Regions from separate parts of the Paraburkholderia sp. HC6.4b genome, predicted to be linked through region 2. Evidence: riboswitches for the same ligand, from Rfam matches in the RefSeq annotation. Region 2 holds a riboswitch; the other holds the start of a gene.
What was found. A riboswitch is a leader RNA that binds a small molecule or an ion and turns the genes downstream of it on or off. The one in region 2 is predicted to bind thiamine pyrophosphate.
Positions count from the first base shown of each region.

Region 1 (8,978 bases), on a different contig from region 2:
CCATACAGCGCCCAGCTCAGGCCCGGCGGGTCGACGTAGCTGATCGGGTTCACGTAGTAGTTGCCGAGCGAGCCGACCGCATCGCGCACCGTGCTCGGCCCGAACAGCGGCAGCACCAGATAGGGGCCCGCCGGCACGCCGTAGTGGCCGAGCGTCAGACCGAGGTCGTTGTCGTGCTTCGGGAGCTTCGCGAGCGTCGCGACGTCGAACAGGCCGCCGACGCCGAACAACGTGTTGATCACGATCCGCATGATGTCGGACACGCCGTCGGCGATGCGCAGCTGCAGCAGGTTGTTCGCCGCAATATAGACGTCGCCGATGTTCGAGAAAAAGTTCGTCACGCTGTCGCGAACCGGCTGCGGCGTGACCCAAACGTAGCCCTGCGCAACCGGCTTCAGCGCGTACTGGTCGATCTTGTCGTTGACGGTGAAGATCGTACGGTTCAGCCCTTCGAACGGGTCGCCCTTGGTAGGCGTCTGCACGGTCGTGCAACCGGCGAGCAGCGCAGCCGCCACGGCGACCTTGCCGAACTGTAGGACGCGCGCGCCGCTGCGCGCGGTCTGCAGTGTCGTCTGCATCTAATTCTCCTTGTTGGCCTTACTGGCCGGCAGCGCCGGAGGCCGGCGCGCCCGGCGCCGGTGCAGGGGCGGATGCGGCGGGCTTCGCCGCGCCGGAATCCGCGGCCTTGCTATACAGGAACTGGCCGATCAGGTTTTCCAGCACGATCGCCGATTGCGTCATCGAGATCGTATCGCCGGCCTTCAGCATTTCCGAGTCGCCCCCCGGCTCGAGCCCGATGTACTGCTCGCCGAGCAGACCCGAGGTCAGGATCTTCGCCGAAGTGTCCCTCGGAAACTGATATTGCTTGTCGATATCGATCGTGACGAGCGCCTGGTAGGTGTTGCTGTCGAAGCCGATCGACGCGACCCGGCCGACCGTCACGCCGGCGCTCTTCACCGGCGCGCGTGGCTTCAGCCCGCCGATGTTGTCGAACTTCAGCTTGACCGGGTAGGTTGCCTGGAACGACAACGAGCTCATATTGCCGGCCTTCAGCGCAAGAAACAGCAACGCCACGAAACCCAGCACCACGAACAGGCCGACCCAGAAGTCGAGAACATTCTTTTTCATCGTCATCCCAAAGTGAATCCGCCGCGCCGCGACCACCTCCGCCGTGCGCGGCGCATCATGCACCGCCGGCAGCCGGCATGCTGCGCGGTCTTAGCTGAACATTAGTGCGGTCAGCAGGAAATCGAGCCCGAGCACCGCGAGCGACGCGTACACGACCGTGCGGGTCGTCGCGCGCGACACGCCTTCCGGCGTCGGCTTCGCCTCGTAGCCCTGAAACAGCGCGACGAAGGTCACCGCGAGGCCGAACACCACACTCTTGACGACCCCGGCGCCGACATCGCGCCACACGTCGACGCCGCTTTGCATCTGCGACCAGAACGCGCCGGCATCGACGCCGATCAGCAGCACGCCCACCACGTAACCGCCCAGAACGCCGACCGCGCTGAAGATCGCGGCGAGGATCGGCATCGACACGATGCCGGCCCACAGGCGCGGCGCGATCACGACCTTGACCGGATCGACGGCCATCATTTCCATCGCGGTGAGCTGCTCGCCCGCCTTCATCAGGCCGATTTCGGCGGTCAGCGACGTGCCCGCGCGCCCGGCAAACAGCAGCGCGGTCACGACCGGCCCGAGTTCGCGCACGAGCGACAGCGCGACCAGCAACCCGAGCGCCTGCTCGGAGCCGTAACGGTTCAGCGTGTAATAGCCCTGCAGCCCGAGCACGAAGCCGACGAACAGCCCCGACACCGCGATGATCACGAGCGAATAATTACCGACAAAGTGGATCTGCTTCGTGACAAGACGCGGGCGGCGCAGCAGCGGGAAAAACTCGAGCACGAGCCGCAGGAAGAAGCGCGTCGCGTAGCCGGCGGTGCCGAGCCCGGTGATGACCGAGCGACCGATCGTACTGATCATGACTGGCCTCCGCCGATGCCGAAGTCCGCCGCGAGCGGCGTCTGCGCCGGATAGTGGAATCTGAACGGGCCGTCCGGCGCGCCGTCGATGAACTGCCGCACGGTCGGATCGGTCGACGCGCGCAGTTCGTCGGGCGTGCCCTCGGCAAGCACACCGCCGTTGGACAGGAAGTACACGTAGTCGGCGATCGCGAATGATTCCGGCACGTCGTGCGTGACGAGAATCGACGTGGCGCCGAGCGCCCGGTTCAGCGTGCGGATCAGGTTCGCGGTGATGCCGAGCGAGATTGGGTCGAGACCGGCGAACGGCTCGTCGTACATCATCAGTTCGGGGTCGAGCGCGATTGCGCGCGCGAGCGCCACGCGCCGCGCCATGCCGCCGGAAATCTCGGACGGCAGCAGGTCACGCGCGCCGCGCAGACCGACCGCGTTGAGCTTCATCAGCACGAGGTCGCGCAGCAGTTCTTCGGGGAGATCGGTATGCTCGCGAAGCGAGAAGGCGACGTTTTCGAACACCGACATGTCGGTGAACAGCGCGCCGAACTGGAACAGCATGCCCATCTTGCGGCGCAGCGCGTAAAGGCCTTCGCGCGTCTGCTCGCCGATGTCCTCGCCATGGAACAGCACCTGGCCGCGCTGGGCGCGCACGAGGCCGCCGATCAGCCGCAGCACCGTGGTCTTGCCGCAACCCGAGCCGCCCATGACCGCGACGACCTGACCGCGACGAAAGCGCAGATTCAGATTCGACAGGACGAGCCGGTCGCCGTAACCGAAGTCGACGTCGCGCAGCTCGAGTAAGGTCTCGGGATAGGAAGGCACCAAACTGACAATCCTTTTACAGGGAAGGCCGAATTATAGGGCCATCGTGCAAAAGCTGCCGTGAGGTGCCCCGTTCCTTGACTATGCCTGACGATTATTGCGTAAACGTGTGTTGCAGTGCAGAAACGGCGGCGGCCGGGTCGGCCGCTTCCGTCACCGCGCGCACCACGGCCGCGCAGCCGACACCGGTCGCGAGCACGTCCGGCAGCACCTGCAGATCGATCCCGCCGATCGCGACGAGCGGCACCACGCCGTCGAGCAGCCGCACATAGCGTGCGAGGCGGCGCAAGCCCTGCGGCGCGGTCGGCATGACCTTGGTCGTGGTCGGGAACACGGCGCCCAATGCAATGTAGCTCGGCCGGAAATGCAGCGCCTTCAGCATCTCGTAGAAGCCATGAGTGGACAGGCCCAGGCGGATGCCCGCGTCGGCCAGCGCGGACAGATCCGCGGTATGCACGTCTTCCTGGCCGAGGTGCACGCCGTATGCGCCCGCCTCGAGCGCCGCCAGCCAGTGATCGTTGATGAACACCTGCGCGTCGTGCGCGCGGCCGGCCGCCACGCAGCGCGCGATTTCGCGCTTCAGCTCGTCGGCGGGTTCGGCCGACTTGCGGCGCAACTGCACCGTCTTCACGCCGAAGCCGACCACCCGTTCGACCCAGTCCGCGGTCGGCAACACCGGATACAGGCCGAGCCTTGCCGGGCAGCGCGGGAACGCCTTGGCGGGTGCCGCCGGCAGGTCGGTAAGGCGCGGAAAGCGAGCGAGGTCGGCCGGGAAAGCATCGTCGGCGCGGGTCTCGTCGCCATCGCGCCACGCGAGCGCGAGCACCAGCGCGTCGTGCGGATCGAAACCGCAGTCGAGGAACGCGGCAAGCGCGGGAATCCAGTCTTCCGCCAGATGGCCTTCGAGGCCGTACTTCTCGCCGCCCAGATGCAGCGTCGCGCGGTTTTCCGCGGCGACGATCACGCCCGCACCCCGCGTCAGCCAGCGCGCGATTTGCTCGCCGTGCTGCTGTGCGTCGGCGGTTACGATCAGGTCGCCACCGTTCGGTTCGTCGGGTGCGATCAGGCAGATGCGCCACGGCGCGTGCGTCGGCGGCCAGTCGCCGAGACGTGCGCGGATGCGCTCGGCGGCTTCGATGAGTTCGTCGGCCGTCGGCCAGAACAGATCGCGGTCCTTCAGCGTCAACGACTGAGTCATGCGGCACCTCCATCCTGATGCCAGAACGGCATGCCGATCACCGGCGTGCTCGCGTGCGCGCTCTCGCGCTCGGCCATCGGGCCCGCGAGATACGCTTGCCGACCCGCCTCGACGCCCAGCGCGAACGCGCGCGCCATCGCGTCGGGGTGCGTCGCCTGCGACACGGCCGTGTTCAGCAGCACGCCGTCGAAGCCCCACTCCATCACCTGGGCCGCATGCGACGGCACGCCGAGCCCGGCGTCGACGATCAGCGGCACGTCCGGCAGCCGCTCGCGCAACACGCGCAGCCCGTATGGATTGATCACGCCCTTGCCGGTGCCGATCGGCGCGCCCCACGGCATCAGCGCCTCGCAGCCGGCGTCGAGCAGACGGCGGCCGATCACCAGATCTTCGGTGCAGTACGGCAGCACCTTGAAGCCATCCTTGACGAGCCGCGCGGCGGCTTCGATCAGGCCGACCGGGTCGGGCTGCAGTGTGTAGTCGTCGCCGATCAGTTCGAGCTTGATCCACTCGGTCTCGAAGATTTCGCGCGCCATGTGCGCGGTCGTCACCGCTTCACCGACGCTCAGGCAACCCGCCGTGTTCGGCAAGAGCGGCACGCCATGGCGCTTGAGCAGATCGAAGAAGCCGGCTTCGGCGTGGCCCTCGTTCATCTGACGGCGCAGCGCGACCGTCACCATGCCGGGGCGCGCGGCGTCGATCGAATCGGACAGCGATTGCAGCGACGGATAGCGCGATGTGCCGAGCAGCACGCGGCTTGCAAAAGTTTGACCGTATAGCGTCAGCGCGTCGGCGGTCTCGTGAGAAGTCATTTGCATCATCCTGGTTTGCCCTCGCGGCTAGAACCGACCGCGTTGCGGCAATGGGTTTTCGGCGACGGTTGTTGCGTTCGGTAAGCGAGAGGCTGGCGCGGTCGCGCTCAGCCGCCCGCGACCGGCTGCACGACGTCGAGCCGGTCGCCCGTTTGCAACGCGCGCGCCGCATGCTGCGCACGCGCGACGAAATCGCCGTTGAGCGCGACCGCGAACGGCGGACGCGCGCCAAAGGCGGCGAGCGCATCGGCGACAGTCGCGCCCTCGGGCAGCGACAACGGCTTCTGATTGATGTGAATGTCCATGGTGTTCGAATACGGTTCAATCGATGGCGCAAGCGGCATCGCGCGCGGCACGTTGGCCGCTACGCTCGGGCCGGCTCGCGCGCGAAATGCTGCTGGAACAGCTCGCTCCAGCGTGAGTCGCGCCGCCAGCCGGCGAATGCGTCGGCATCACCGACGCGGCCGTCGAGCAGCGCGCTCGCGAAGCGCACGGCTTCGTCGGCGACTTCGGGCGCGATCATGTAGCCGTGCCGGTACAGGCCGTTCACGCGCAGCGTGCGCGCGCCGTCCCACAGCAGCGCGGGGCGATGATCGGGCAAGGTCGGCCGGCACTGCGAATTCAGCTCGAGAATGCGCGCCTCGCCGAAGCCCGGGTGCACCGAAAACGCCGCGCTCAGCAACTCGAGCGCCGAACGCACGCTGACGGGCGACATGTCCTCGCCCTCCACCTCGGTCGCGCCGATCACGTAGAGGCCGTTCTGCTTCGGCGCGATATACAGCGGGTAACGCGGATGCAGTAGCCGCACCGGGCGCGTCAGCTGCAGGTGAGGCGCATGCACGCGCGCAACTTCGCCGCGGATGCCGCGCAGCGTCGGCAGCACCGGCTTCGCGCCGAGCCCGCGGCAATCGATGGTGATGCCGGCCTCGGGCAGCGACGCGTCGTCGATCGGCGTGTTCCAGTGCGTGTCGACGCCGCGCTCGGCAAGCCCGGCCGCGAGCGCGGACAGCACCTGGCGGTTGTCGAGCTGGCCTTCTCGCGGCAGCAGCCAGCCTTGGCTGAAGCGGCCGGCCAACGCGGGTTCGGCGGCGCCGAGCTGCGCGCCCGCCAACGCGACGAAGCCGCCGTCGAGCAACTCGGCCGGCGCGTTCGCACGCACGCGCCGCTCGAATAGCGGCGCCTCGGTGCGATCCGCGTGATGCCAGACGACGAGCGTGCCGTTGCGCTGGAAAAACACCGGCTCCGGCAGTTCGGCAAGCACGCGCGGCCAGCTTTCGAGCGAACTCGCGCCAAGCCGGGTGATCAGCGGCTCGGCGCTCGCGGCCTCTGCCAGCGGCGCGAGCATCGCGGCGGCGACCCACGCGGCAGCCTGCGAACCGGCGGCATCGCCGCGCTCGTAGAGCGCCACGCGATGCCCGTCGCCAGCGAGGCGCCACGCGACCAGGCGGCCGCACAGGCCGCCGCCGAGCACGGCGAAATCGGGTCGGGCGGGACGGTTCATCGCGCGCGCTCCGTTCGACTGCGGTGGGCAAAACCAAAACGGCACGGCTCGCCCGAGGCGGCGTGACGAAGGGAAAAATGCATGTCTGAAGAATAGGCGGTCATCGAGTCCTTTCCGTACGGCCAAAAACGCACGTACCCAGGACGAAACCGGCGGGTGAAGCCGGCCGGTCACGACGTGCACATGTGAGCTGCGCTCGCCGCCCGGCGGGGAATGGAAGACGGTTGCTTCCGGAAACTTCCCGCGCCGGTATTACCCGGATCGGGTGCAAAGGGTCTCTCTCAGCCTCGCCGCCACGGCATGAAAGTCATGCCGCCTGTGGGCGAAGCACCCCTGTTTCGTCGCAGGTCATTAGACCATAAAAGGCGCGGCGCCCGCAAACCAGCGCTCCACGGTCGCCACCCCAATTTTGATCTGGCACCGTCTATCGAGATGCCGGTGCGAAGCGGCCCGGCGCTCTGGCACAATGCCGTGACCGGTGCCGCAAAAACGCGGCGCGCGCGACGCTCGTGGCCGCATGCGTGGCGGCGGCACCGCAGCGGATGCCGGCCCCGAAAATTAATTTTCGCTTAAGGGCGTCACGCCAGAATCGGGCGCCCGTCCGGACTCGCGTTCATCGAGCGTGATGGCGCGATGCCCGGCCAGGTATCGCAGACCCGCGGCAGCCACGCCCTCGCAAAGGCGCCTGCTGTTCGCGGGATCGCCCGACATGGGTCAACCAGATCGGACCCGTACGCCGGAATGGCACTTCGGGTCAGCACTTCATCAGGATGCTCATGACACCACATACTTCCGCCAGCCCCGCGCTGCCGCCCGACGAAAAGGTCTCCGCGTGGACCCTGATCAAGCCCTACTGGGTTTCCGAGGAACGAGGCATCGCGTGGGGGCTGCTCGTCACGATCATCGTGATGAACCTGCTCGTCGTCTGGATCAACGTGCGCCTGAATAGCTGGAGCAGGGACTTCTACAACGCGCTGCAGGCGAAGAACGTCCACGACTTCCCGCACCTGCTGATGATCTTTACCGGACTCGCGTTCGGTTTCATCATCCTCGCCGTGTATGGACGCTATCTGCGCCAGATGCTCGGCTTCCGCTGGCGCCAGTGGCTGACCACCCGCTACCTGAACGAGTGGCTCGACGACAGCGCGTTCTACCGCATCGAGCGCGACCGTCTCGCCGACAACCCCGACCAGCGGATCAGCGACGACCTGCAGTCGTTCGCGACCACCACGCTGTCGCTAACGCTCGATCTGCTGTCGACCGTCGTCACGCTCGTGTCGTTCATCACGATCCTGTGGTCGCTCGCGGGCGCGTTGAGCATCTCGCTCGGCGGCATGCCGCTGCAGATCCCCGGCTACATGGTGTGGGCCGCGGCGCTGTATGCGGTGGGCGGCTCGCTCGTCACGCAGAAGGTCGGCCATCCGCTCGTGTCGATCAACTATCAGGCGCAGAAAGTCGAGGCCGATTTCCGTTTCGGCTTGATCCGGCTGCGTGAGAACGCCGAGCAGATCGCGTTCTACAACGGCATGGAAACCGAGAAGACGAACGCGCGCACGCTGTTCGGCCGCATCCGCGACAACTGGTGGCAGGTGATGAAGTACACGAAGCGCCTGACCTTCGTGCTGAGCTTCTACGGCCAGATCGCGATCATTTTCCCGATCGTCGTCGCCTCGCCGCGCTACTTCGCGGGCGCGTTCACGTTCGGCGTGCTGATGCAGATTTCGAGCGCGTTCGGCACGGTCAGCGATTCGTTCTCGTGGTTCATCAACAGTTATACGAGCCTCGTCGAATGGCGCGCGACCGTGAACCGGTTGCGCGAATTCAAGCGCGTCGTGCATTCGCCGCGTCTGAAGGAATCGGTGTCGCCGGCCACGGAACATGGCGGCATCAATCTGCATTTCGTCGACAGCAACACGCTTACCACCGACAGCCTCCAGCTCGCCCTGCCCAATGGCAACCCACTGTCGCGCATCCGCGATATCGCGATCCGGCCGGGCTCGCGCTGGCTCGTGCGCGGTCCGTCGGGCGCCGGCAAGAGCACGCTGATGCGCGCGCTCGCGGGCCTGTGGCCGTTCGGCGACGGCTCGATCGACGCACCGGTCAACGCGCGCATGATGTTCATCCCGCAGATCAGCTACATGCCGATCGGCACGCTGAAGGCGGCGCTCGCGTATCCGTCGGCGGCGGACACCTATGGCGACGACGAATGCCGCGACGCGCTCATCACCTGCCATCTGTCGGAATACGCGGACCGTCTGCAGGAAACGGCGCACTGGACTCGCGTGCTGTCGCCGGGTGAGCAGCAGCGCTTCGCCGCCGCGCGCGTGCTGCTGCACAAGCCGGACTACCTGTTCCTCGACGAAGCGACCAGCGCGCTCGACGCGGAAAACGAGGCGCGGCTCTATCGGCTGTTCACCGAGCGGTTGCCGAAGGCTGCGATCGTCAGCGTCGCGCATCGCGAATCGCTCGCAGCGTTCCATGACGAAACGCTCGACGTCGAGCGTTCTGTCGAAGCGGTAGCGGCGTGAGCGACGCGAGCGGCGCTCACGTCAGCGAAGCGCACGGCACCGCCGCTCGCGTCGTGCTGATCACCGGCGCCGGTTCCGGCATCGGCGCGGCGCTCGCACGGCGCCTCGCGGCGCCGCATACGTCGTTGATGCTGC
Region 1 covers NZ_JACHDC010000023.1:79,446-88,423, reverse strand. The annotation lists gene HDG34_RS30750 (VacJ family lipoprotein) at 1-578, opposite strand, end outside; gene mlaD (outer membrane lipid asymmetry maintenance protein MlaD) at 598-1,128, opposite strand; gene mlaE (lipid asymmetry maintenance ABC transporter permease subunit MlaE) at 1,219-1,986, opposite strand; gene HDG34_RS30735 (ABC transporter ATP-binding protein) at 1,983-2,807, opposite strand; gene thiE (thiamine phosphate synthase) at 2,899-4,002, opposite strand; gene HDG34_RS30725 (thiazole synthase) at 3,999-4,814, opposite strand; gene thiS (sulfur carrier protein ThiS) at 4,922-5,119, opposite strand; gene HDG34_RS30715 (FAD-dependent oxidoreductase) at 5,179-6,315, opposite strand; TPP riboswitch at 6,537-6,660, opposite strand; gene HDG34_RS30710 (ABC transporter ATP-binding protein/permease) at 7,092-8,843, shown strand; gene HDG34_RS30705 (SDR family NAD(P)-dependent oxidoreductase) at 8,840-8,978, shown strand, end outside.
Region 1: another riboswitch for thiamine pyrophosphate. It lies ahead of HDG34_RS30715 (FAD-dependent oxidoreductase); the one in region 2 lies ahead of thiC (phosphomethylpyrimidine synthase ThiC).

Region 2 (8,978 bases):
GTTGAAGGGAAACGGCCGCGTGATCTGCGCTTCGGTGTAGGTCGGCGCGAGCTGCTTCGGATCGAACAGCGCGGCCTGCGCGCGATCGTTCAGCCGCGACACGGCTGTCAGGAAACGGTTCACGGAAGCGTCGTCGGTCAACGAGCAGCCGGTCAGCATCGACAGGCCGCCGAGCGTCAAGAGCTGCTTGCCGAACAGGCGTCGCGACGGCATCGCCAGTTCGCGCTTCGCATCGAGCAGGATCGATGCGCGGTCGAGCTTGTGGCTCACACGATGTGTGGATGGGTCCGCTGGTTTCTCTATCGGCTTGTTCATGATTCGGTATCCGTTTGGAATTCGCGTTGCGATTTCATGAGCGTGAGCATGCGCATGGGTAGCCGCGGGCTCAACGTCCGCGCAACATCGCGAGCAACGAGCGCGGCACGAGCGCGACCATCGCCAGATGCACGGCGAGAAACGCGGCCAGCAGCGACATCGCGCTGAAGTGCACGATGCGCGCGTTGTCGTAGCCGCCCATCAGTTCGCGCAGCAGCGGAAACTGCACCGACTTCCAGATCGCGAGCCCCGATAGCACGAGCACGATCAGATCGGCGATCGCGAACAGGTAGGCGAATTTCTGCACCGCGTTGTAGACGCGCAGATCGCCATGCGAAAGCTTCCCGCGCAACGCGGCGACGAAATCGCGCAGTACCGCGCGCGGCGTCAGCGGCAGGAACTTGCGCACGAAACGCCCGCTCGCGAGATTCAGCGCGACATACATGAGGCCGTTGAACACCAGCAGCCACATCGCCGCGAAGTGCCATTGCAGCGCCCCGCCGAGCCAGCCGCCCAGCGTGATCGCGGTCGGGAAGGTGAACGCCGGGAAGATCGGCGACGCGTCGTAGATGCGCCAGCCCGACAGCATCATCACGATCGCCGCGAGCGCATTCAGCCAATGCGTGATGCGCAGCCACAGCGGATGAATGGCGCCGCGCTTCGGCGCGGTGGGCGCGGCGGGTGCGCTGGGGCGCAAGGCGTGGGGTGTGGACATGGGGCTCTCCTCGAGCAGCGGTAGTGAATGCGGCGCGCGCGAGGTCGATCAACGGCACGCGGGAAGGTCGGTCGCTTGCAGCACGTCGCCGCTCGCGTCGCTTTCGACGAACGCGACCACGCCGAAGCGGCCGGCGGCGTTGGCGCTCGGATCGGCTTGCGCATCGACGCTCGCAGCGTGTACATCGATGTCCTGATGAATCCGCGCGTGACCGGAGACGAGGGGCACCGGCCCGAACCAGGCGCGCACGACGCGCTCGTGATGCAGCGTCGCGCCGCGGTTTTCGCCCGCGCCGACCTGCGTCGTCAGCGCGTTCTCATAGATCGCGAGATAGGCGCTCAACGCACCCGTGGCGGCGGCTGCCGTCGTGCTGAACTGCGCATCGACATCGAACGCGCCGGGCGCACGCGGGCTCAGCGCAAGTGCGACGCTCGCCTGGGCGGGTTCGGCGACGAGCTCGTCGATGCGGCGCTCGAAACTGTCGCGTTGCGACCAGTCGCGCAGCTCGCGGCCGGCGACGAACACTTCCGGCGTATAGAGCGTGTGCGCGCCCGCGAGACGCGTCAGCGTTTGCTGACGTTCGGTGAAGCGATGCTGGGAAAAGCGGTCGGTCCAGCCGAGGCTGTTCCAGTAGTCGACGTGCAGCGCGAGCGGCACGATGCCGTGCGCGGCGCCGTCGCTTTTCCATTGACTGAGCCAGCGGTCGGCGGGCGGGCAGCTATCGCAGCCCTCGCTGCTGTACAGCTCGACGAGCGCGACGCGGTGCGCGGGGCTGTGCGTGGCGCATAGGGGCCCGGCCGCGTCGGCCGCACTGATGCCAGAACCGCTCAGCAGAAAAAGCGCGAGGCCGACGGCGGGCGTCGAAAAAGTCGTAAAGCGTTGAAGTATCGAGCGATTGTGCGCGGTCGACATGACGTGCTCCGATCGTAATCTGCACGTTTGTCGAGCCGCGCGGCCGGTTATGACAAGCCTCTTTTAATTTTTTTCCGGCGCGGGACGAGCCAGCCAAAGCTCGCCCGCGACTCAGTCGTAACTGACCACCACCGTCACGCGCGTGTCCATATCGGTGCGCTTCGCGTTCAGCGACAGCACGCCGCCCGCGCGATCGACCGCGTAGTGGCCGTCGCGGGCCGTCGCGACACGCCCGGTGCCATCGACGAACCGCGCCGCCACCAGATCGCGCGACTGCGTGCCGCCGTTCACTTCGAGCGCGACATCGGCCCCGCTGACGACGCCCGGCGGCGCGCTGAACGTCACCGTGCGCGAGAAGCGCTGACCCGCCACGCTCGCGCTACCGACGGCGACGCCAATGGGCGCCGTATCCACGCTGATCTGCATCGGCGGTGCAACGATCATCCCCACGAACCGGATCACGCCGCCCGTCGCCGTCGATGCCGCCGGCGCCGCCAGCGGCGCGGCAAGCAATGCCACCACCGCGACTGTGCGACCGAACGTTCGCCACCGCCTGCTTTCCGCTTTCATGTGCACCTCTTTGTCAATCGGCGCGAGTCGCCTCGCGCCATTCACGCTCCATCCCGCGAATCGCTTCGCTGGAGTGCGGCCTTCGCTGCACTTTGTTTAACGGCAATCCTCTGACTGGCTTGAACGCAATGCGGACCACCCCGCTTTCTTCTCGCACCGCACAAAAACGGTCAATCGACGGGCGCGACGTCGCAAACGGAGCTGCGTGAGACAGCGTGCTAACATCGAACTTTCGTCTCGCTGCTGCCGCGCGGCCTCACGCTTTGTCGCCCGGCACCTCTCGATCGCTTTTCCCCAACACCTGGTCGTTTTGCCCGTGACTTCTCTGCGTCGTCCGACTTTCCGTGCTCTCGCCCGCTTGCGCCCATGCCGCGCAGGCGAGTGCGCGCGCGCGGACGTCGCGTCGCACGGCCCCGGCGAGACGTCCCGAACGGTCCCGCTTCACGCCGCCCGGCGCCCTCGCTGACGCAGCCCGCCAATACCCAGGGCCGCGTCGCCGGGCACCGGGCTCTCCCATTCGTCCACTCATCCGCCGACCACCCCATGGGTCGTTGCATGCGGCCATCCATGACCGCCTTATCCGGAGTCCTGATGATGAAGAAGATCAAAACCTGCTACCTGACCGAACTCGACGTAACCCGCCTCGAGAAATACGCGGCCACCGACGCCAAGTTGCAGCACATGCTCGACGATGTGCTCGAACGCGCGGTGATCGTCGACTCGCACGACATCCCCGCCGACGTCGTCACGATGAACTCGCAAGCGACGCTGATCGACACAGCGAGCGGCGAACAGATGACGTGGACCGTCGTCTATCCGCCCAACGCCGATTTCGCGCAAGGGCGCCTGAACGTGTTCTCGCCGGCTGGCCTCGCGCTGCTCGGCGCGCGCCGCGGCGAGAGCATCCGTTTCACGCCACCCAGCGGCGATCAGAAAGTGCTCAAGCTCGACAAAATCCTGTATCAGCCTGAAGCCGCCGACGATTTTTCACTGTAAGGCGGCCGTTCCCTCGCTGTAAGTTGCCTTGTCTGATGCGGTCTCGAATCAAGCATAGGAGATGTCTGGTTTCATCCGGACCAGTTTTTTTGAGTCATTCAGACAGGTTGCCAAACCGCGGGCGGGCGGTGTATCGTGTGCGCTGCTAACGCGGGGGTCCTGCGTAGCGCGGAGCTGGAGGTCCGTGTTGCGTGGGTGAGAAATACCCTTTGAACCTGATCTGGATAATGCCAGCGCAGGGAAGCGTACGGATTTCGCTCCAGCCTCAAGGGCCTCACCTCTCCGCGATTTCCGACTACTTCCATCTCGGTCTCCTGCTTAGCCGCCCCACTTTGTACGGAGACTTACATGAACGCCAATCCGAAGTTTATTTCCGCCGAAGCCCATGTGGACGAGGCCGCCGTCGCGCCGTTGCCGAATTCGCGCAAGGTCTACGTGACCGGCTCGCGCCCGGACATCCGCGTGCCGATGCGCGAAATCTCGCAGGCCGACACGCCCGACAGCTTCGGCGGCGAAAAGAATCCGCCGATCTACGTGTACGACACGTCGGGCCCCTACTCCGACCCGGACGCGGAGATCGACATCCGCGCGGGTCTGCCCGCGCTGCGCGAGGCGTGGATCAAGGAGCGCGGCGACACCGAGCCGCTGACCGGTCTGTCGAGCAGCTTCAGCCGCGAGCGCGCCGCCGATCCGGCCACCGCGCAGCTGCGTTTTCCGGGACTGCATCGCACGCCGCGCCGCGCGATCGCCGGCAGGAACGTGACGCAGATGCACTACGCGAAGCAAGGCCTCATCACGCCGGAAATGGAATACATCGCGATTCGCGAAAACCAGCGCCGTGCCGAGTACCTCGAGACCCTGAAGACGAGCGGCCCGAACGGCGCGAAGCTCGCCGCGATGATGGGCCGTCAGCACCCCGGCCAGGCATTCGGCGCGAGCGCGTTCGGTCCGAACGGCCTCACCGAAATCACCGCGGAATTCGTGCGCGAGGAAATCGCGCGCGGCCGCGCGATCATCCCGAACAACATCAATCACCCGGAAAGCGAGCCGATGATCATCGGCCGCAACTTCCTCGTGAAGGTCAATGCGAACATCGGCAACTCGGCGGTGACATCGTCGATCGGCGAGGAAGTCGACAAGATGACGTGGGCGATCCGCTGGGGCGGCGACACGGTGATGGATCTGTCGACCGGCAAGCACATTCATGAAACGCGCGAATGGATCATCCGCAACAGCCCGGTGCCGATCGGCACGGTGCCGATCTATCAGGCGCTCGAAAAGGTCAACGGCAAAGCTGAAGACCTCACCTGGGAAATCTTCCGCGACACGCTGATCGAGCAGGCCGAGCAAGGCGTCGACTACTTCACGATCCACGCGGGCGTGCGTCTGCAATATGTGCCGCTCACGGCGAACCGGATGACCGGCATCGTGTCGCGCGGCGGCTCGATCATGGCGAAGTGGTGTCTCGCGCATCACAAGGAAAGCTTCCTGTACGAGCATTTCGAAGAGATCTGCGAAATCATGAAGGCCTACGACGTGGCCTTCTCGCTCGGCGACGGCCTGCGTCCCGGCTCGATCTACGACGCGAACGACGAAGCGCAACTGGGCGAGCTGAAGACGCTCGGCGAACTCACGCAGATCGCGTGGAAGCACGACGTGCAGGTGATGATCGAAGGTCCGGGCCATGTGCCGATGCAGCTGATCAAGGAAAACATGGACCTGCAGCTCGACTGGTGCGACGAGGCGCCGTTCTACACGCTCGGGCCGCTGACCACCGACATCGCGCCGGGCTACGACCACATCACGTCGGGCATTGGCGCCGCGATGATCGGCTGGTTCGGCACCGCGATGCTGTGCTACGTGACGCCGAAGGAACACCTCGGTCTGCCGAACAAGGACGACGTGAAGACCGGCATCATCACGTACAAGCTCGCCGCGCATGCCGCCGATCTCGCGAAGGGTCATCCGGGTGCGCAGGTGCGCGACAACGCGCTGTCGAAGGCGCGCTTCGAATTCCGCTGGGAAGACCAGTTCAATCTCGGTCTCGACCCGGACAAGGCGCGCGAATTCCACGACGAAACGCTGCCGAAGGATTCGGCCAAGGTCGCGCATTTCTGCTCGATGTGCGGCCCGCACTTCTGCTCGATGAAGATCACCCAGGACGTACGCGAGTTCGCCGCGCAACAAGGCGTCACCGACGACGAAGCGCTGAAGAAAGGCATGGAAGTAAAGTCGATCGAGTTCATGAAGCAAGGCGCGGAGATTTATCAGCGGCAATGAGCGGGTTGCGCGATTCGCGCGAACCAGCACTGCAGTATCGAAGCCCGCCGGCATGGCGGGCTTTTCTTTTCCACCGCATCGAGCAGGCACGTTGCGTGCTGAGAGAAGGAAACATCTGTTTCCAACAACGAGCGGAGTCAGCATCATGAAATCGATCCGTCATCTCGGTACTCGTCTTGGTACGGTCGCAGCCGCCCTTTCACTTGTCGCGGGTCTCGCGGCATGCGGCGACATGTCCCCACGCACACGCGATACCGCGATCGGCGCGGGTGTCGGCGGCGCCGCTGGCGCGGCGATCGGTGGCAGCGGCTTGTCGACGTTGGGCGGCGCGGCGGTAGGCGGCGTCATCGGTAACCAGGTCGGCAAGTGAGCGGCAAGTGAGCGTTGCGTCCGATGACGCGTCCAACGATTCATATAGGATAGCAAACGATTTTTTCGGACCACGATCCGGACTGCCGAGGGCGCCGGATGCGGTGCGCCCTTGTCCCGACAACGCGCGTGGAAATAGGCTGAAATATGCGGTTGCGGTTTTGCCACAGCGCTGCCGCGGCAAGAGCGTAAGCTCCTCATAACGACGTCGCGCAAGGCGGCATCGGTTCATCGAGGAGCGCGCCATGAAGTCCCGCGTCGACACCCATCTTTGCGTGGTGCGCCTCTCGACGCCACGCGATTCGTCCAGTTTTTCCGCGAGGTTCGCGTGGCCCGCCACCGCGATTTGCGTGCTCGCCTCGAGTCTCTTTTTGGCAGGCTGCTATTACCCCGCCGGCTACTATCCCGCCGGCTATTATCCGTCGTACTATTCGACCGCGCCCGCGACCACAGCCGACCAAACCGCGCCGGCGACCGATCAACAGCAGCCGCCTCAAGCCCAGGCGCAAATGCAGGTCGCACCGCAAGACATGCAGCCCGGTTATGCGGTCCCCGCGCCTGTGTACGCGGCGCCGCCGGTTTATCCCGCCTACTATCCGCCGCCGCCTTATCCCGCTTATTACGGCTACCCCGCCTACTACGGACCGTCGATTGCGATCGGCATTGGCGGTTATTGGGGCGGCCATTGGGGTGGCCATGGGGGCGGCCACTCGCATTGACCTGTCCTCTTTCGTCGCGGAGCGTGCACGCGCCGGCACTTCAACTGCCGGCGCGCGCGCTTCTTCATGAGTCGTTTTTCCGCGCGTATCGCCCTCCACCGCGCATACCCCGCCCGTACTTTCCCGGCTTGACGCGCCGGTAAGGCGCTCTATCCTTGGAAGGTTTCATGCAGCACCCGCTTAAATCGGGCGACGCCGCTTTGTCGAGGCCAGTTGCGAGCGTCCGCCGAATCAGAGCGACGCGCCGTCATGCGCAATCCCCGCGTCGAATTACACAACAACGAAGGAGACGTGATGTTTCATCAACTACTCACTCCGGTTGGCAATTCGCTTTTTCCGTCGTTCATCGTCGCCGCGCTGCCGATCATCGCCGTGCTCGCGCTGCTCGGCTGGGCGCGCAGGCCCGCGTGGCAAGCGTCGCTCGCGGGACTGATCATCGGTTTGATCGTGGCGATTTTCGTCTGGCAGTTTCCGGTCGGGCTCGCGTTCAACTCGGTCGCGGCTGGCGTCGTGTTCGCGATCTGGCCAGTGATGTGGATCGTGTTCACCGCGATCCTGCTGTACAACATCGCGCAGCGCTCGGGACGCTTCGAGGCCTTTCGCCTGTGGATGATCGACAACCTGCCGAACGACCGGCGCATCGTGCTCGTCGTGGTCGGCTTTTCGTTCGGCGCGCTGCTCGAGGGCATTTCGGGTTTCGGCACGCCGGTCGCGATCACGAGCTCGCTGCTGATCATGCTCGGCTTTCCGACGCTCGAAGCGCTGACCTTCACGCTGATCTTCAACACCGCGCCGGTCGCGTTCGGCGCGCTCGGCGTGCCGATCACGGTGCTCGGCGCGGTCACGCATCTGCCGTCCGATGTGCTCGGCAAGATGGTCGGGCGGCAATTGCCTTTCTTCGCGGTCCTGCTGCCCTTCTATGTGATCGCCGTGTACGCGGGCTTTCGCAACATGCTGCGGATCTGGCCGGTGCTGCTGGTCTCGGGCCTGAGCTTCGCGCTGACCCAGTTCGTCGTCTCGAACTTCATCAACTACAGCCTGACCGACGTGCTGTCGTCGCTGGTTTCGCTGATCCTCACCGTTGCGTTCCTGCGCGTCTGGAAGCCCGCCGTCGATCCGAAATTCGCGATCAACGTCGATCGCATCAGCGAGGTGCGCGGCAAGATCGGCGGCGCACAGGGCTGGTATCCGTGGATCATCGTGTCGGTCGTCGTGATCATCTGGACGATCGCGAGGATCTTCACGATCGGCGACATCAAGTTGTCGTGGCCCGGTCTCGACAAGGCCGTGTTCATCACGCTCTACAACACGCCGTACGGCGCGGTCTGGGACTTCCAGCCGCTCGCGACCGGTACCGCGATCCTCGTCGCCGCGCTCATCACGGCGTTCGTCGTACGGCTCTCGCCCGCCGAGTTCGGCAAGGCGATCTCCGATACGTGGGTGCAAACGCGCATCGCGATCCTGACCGTGGCAACGATCGTCGGCCTCGCTTACCTGATGAACTACTCGGGACTCACCTACACGCTCGGTCTCGGCGTTGCGTCGGTCGGGCCGCTGTTTCCGCTCGTGTCGGCGTTCCTCGGCTGGGTGGCGGTGTTCCTGTCGGGCAGCGATACGTCGGGCAATGCGCTGTTCGGCAATCTGCAGGTGGTCGCGGCCAACCAGCTCAATCTGAATCCGGTGCTGATGGCGGCGACCAACTCGTCGGGCGGCGTGATGGGCAAGATGATCTCGCCGCAGAACATCGCGACCGGCGTCGCGACCACCGAGTTGAAGGGCAAGGAAGGCGTCGTGTTCGCCAAGACCTTCAAACATTCGATTCTGCTGACGGTGCTGCTTGGCGTGCTCGTCTGGGCGCAGCAGAACGTCCTGCAATGGATGATTCCGCATTGAGGTCGCGCCAGTAACGGCGCAATGCAATTCACATCTTTTCGGACGGCCGCCCACGCATCGCGGGCGCCGTTTCCGATCCCATCCCACCGCCGTTCCGCCTGATCGCAATTTTTCTCACATATCGGCGAGAATTGCTCGTTTGGCGCGCGCCCTCGCAGCGCTTACCATCGACCTCATCGGACGCGGCTGTCTCCCGGATCTTGCCGTTT
Region 2 covers NZ_JACHDC010000019.1:82,917-91,894, reverse strand. The annotation lists gene HDG34_RS26910 (molybdopterin-dependent oxidoreductase) at 1-315, opposite strand, end outside; gene HDG34_RS26905 (cytochrome b/b6 domain-containing protein) at 386-1,030, opposite strand; gene HDG34_RS26900 (thioredoxin family protein) at 1,079-1,942, opposite strand; gene HDG34_RS26895 (hypothetical protein) at 2,054-2,512, opposite strand; gene HDG34_RS26890 (GreA/GreB family elongation factor) at 3,107-3,508, shown strand; TPP riboswitch at 3,651-3,768, shown strand; gene thiC (phosphomethylpyrimidine synthase ThiC) at 3,857-5,788, shown strand; gene HDG34_RS26880 (glycine zipper 2TM domain-containing protein) at 5,934-6,158, shown strand; gene HDG34_RS26875 (hypothetical protein) at 6,403-6,876, shown strand; gene HDG34_RS26870 (L-lactate permease) at 7,171-8,769, shown strand.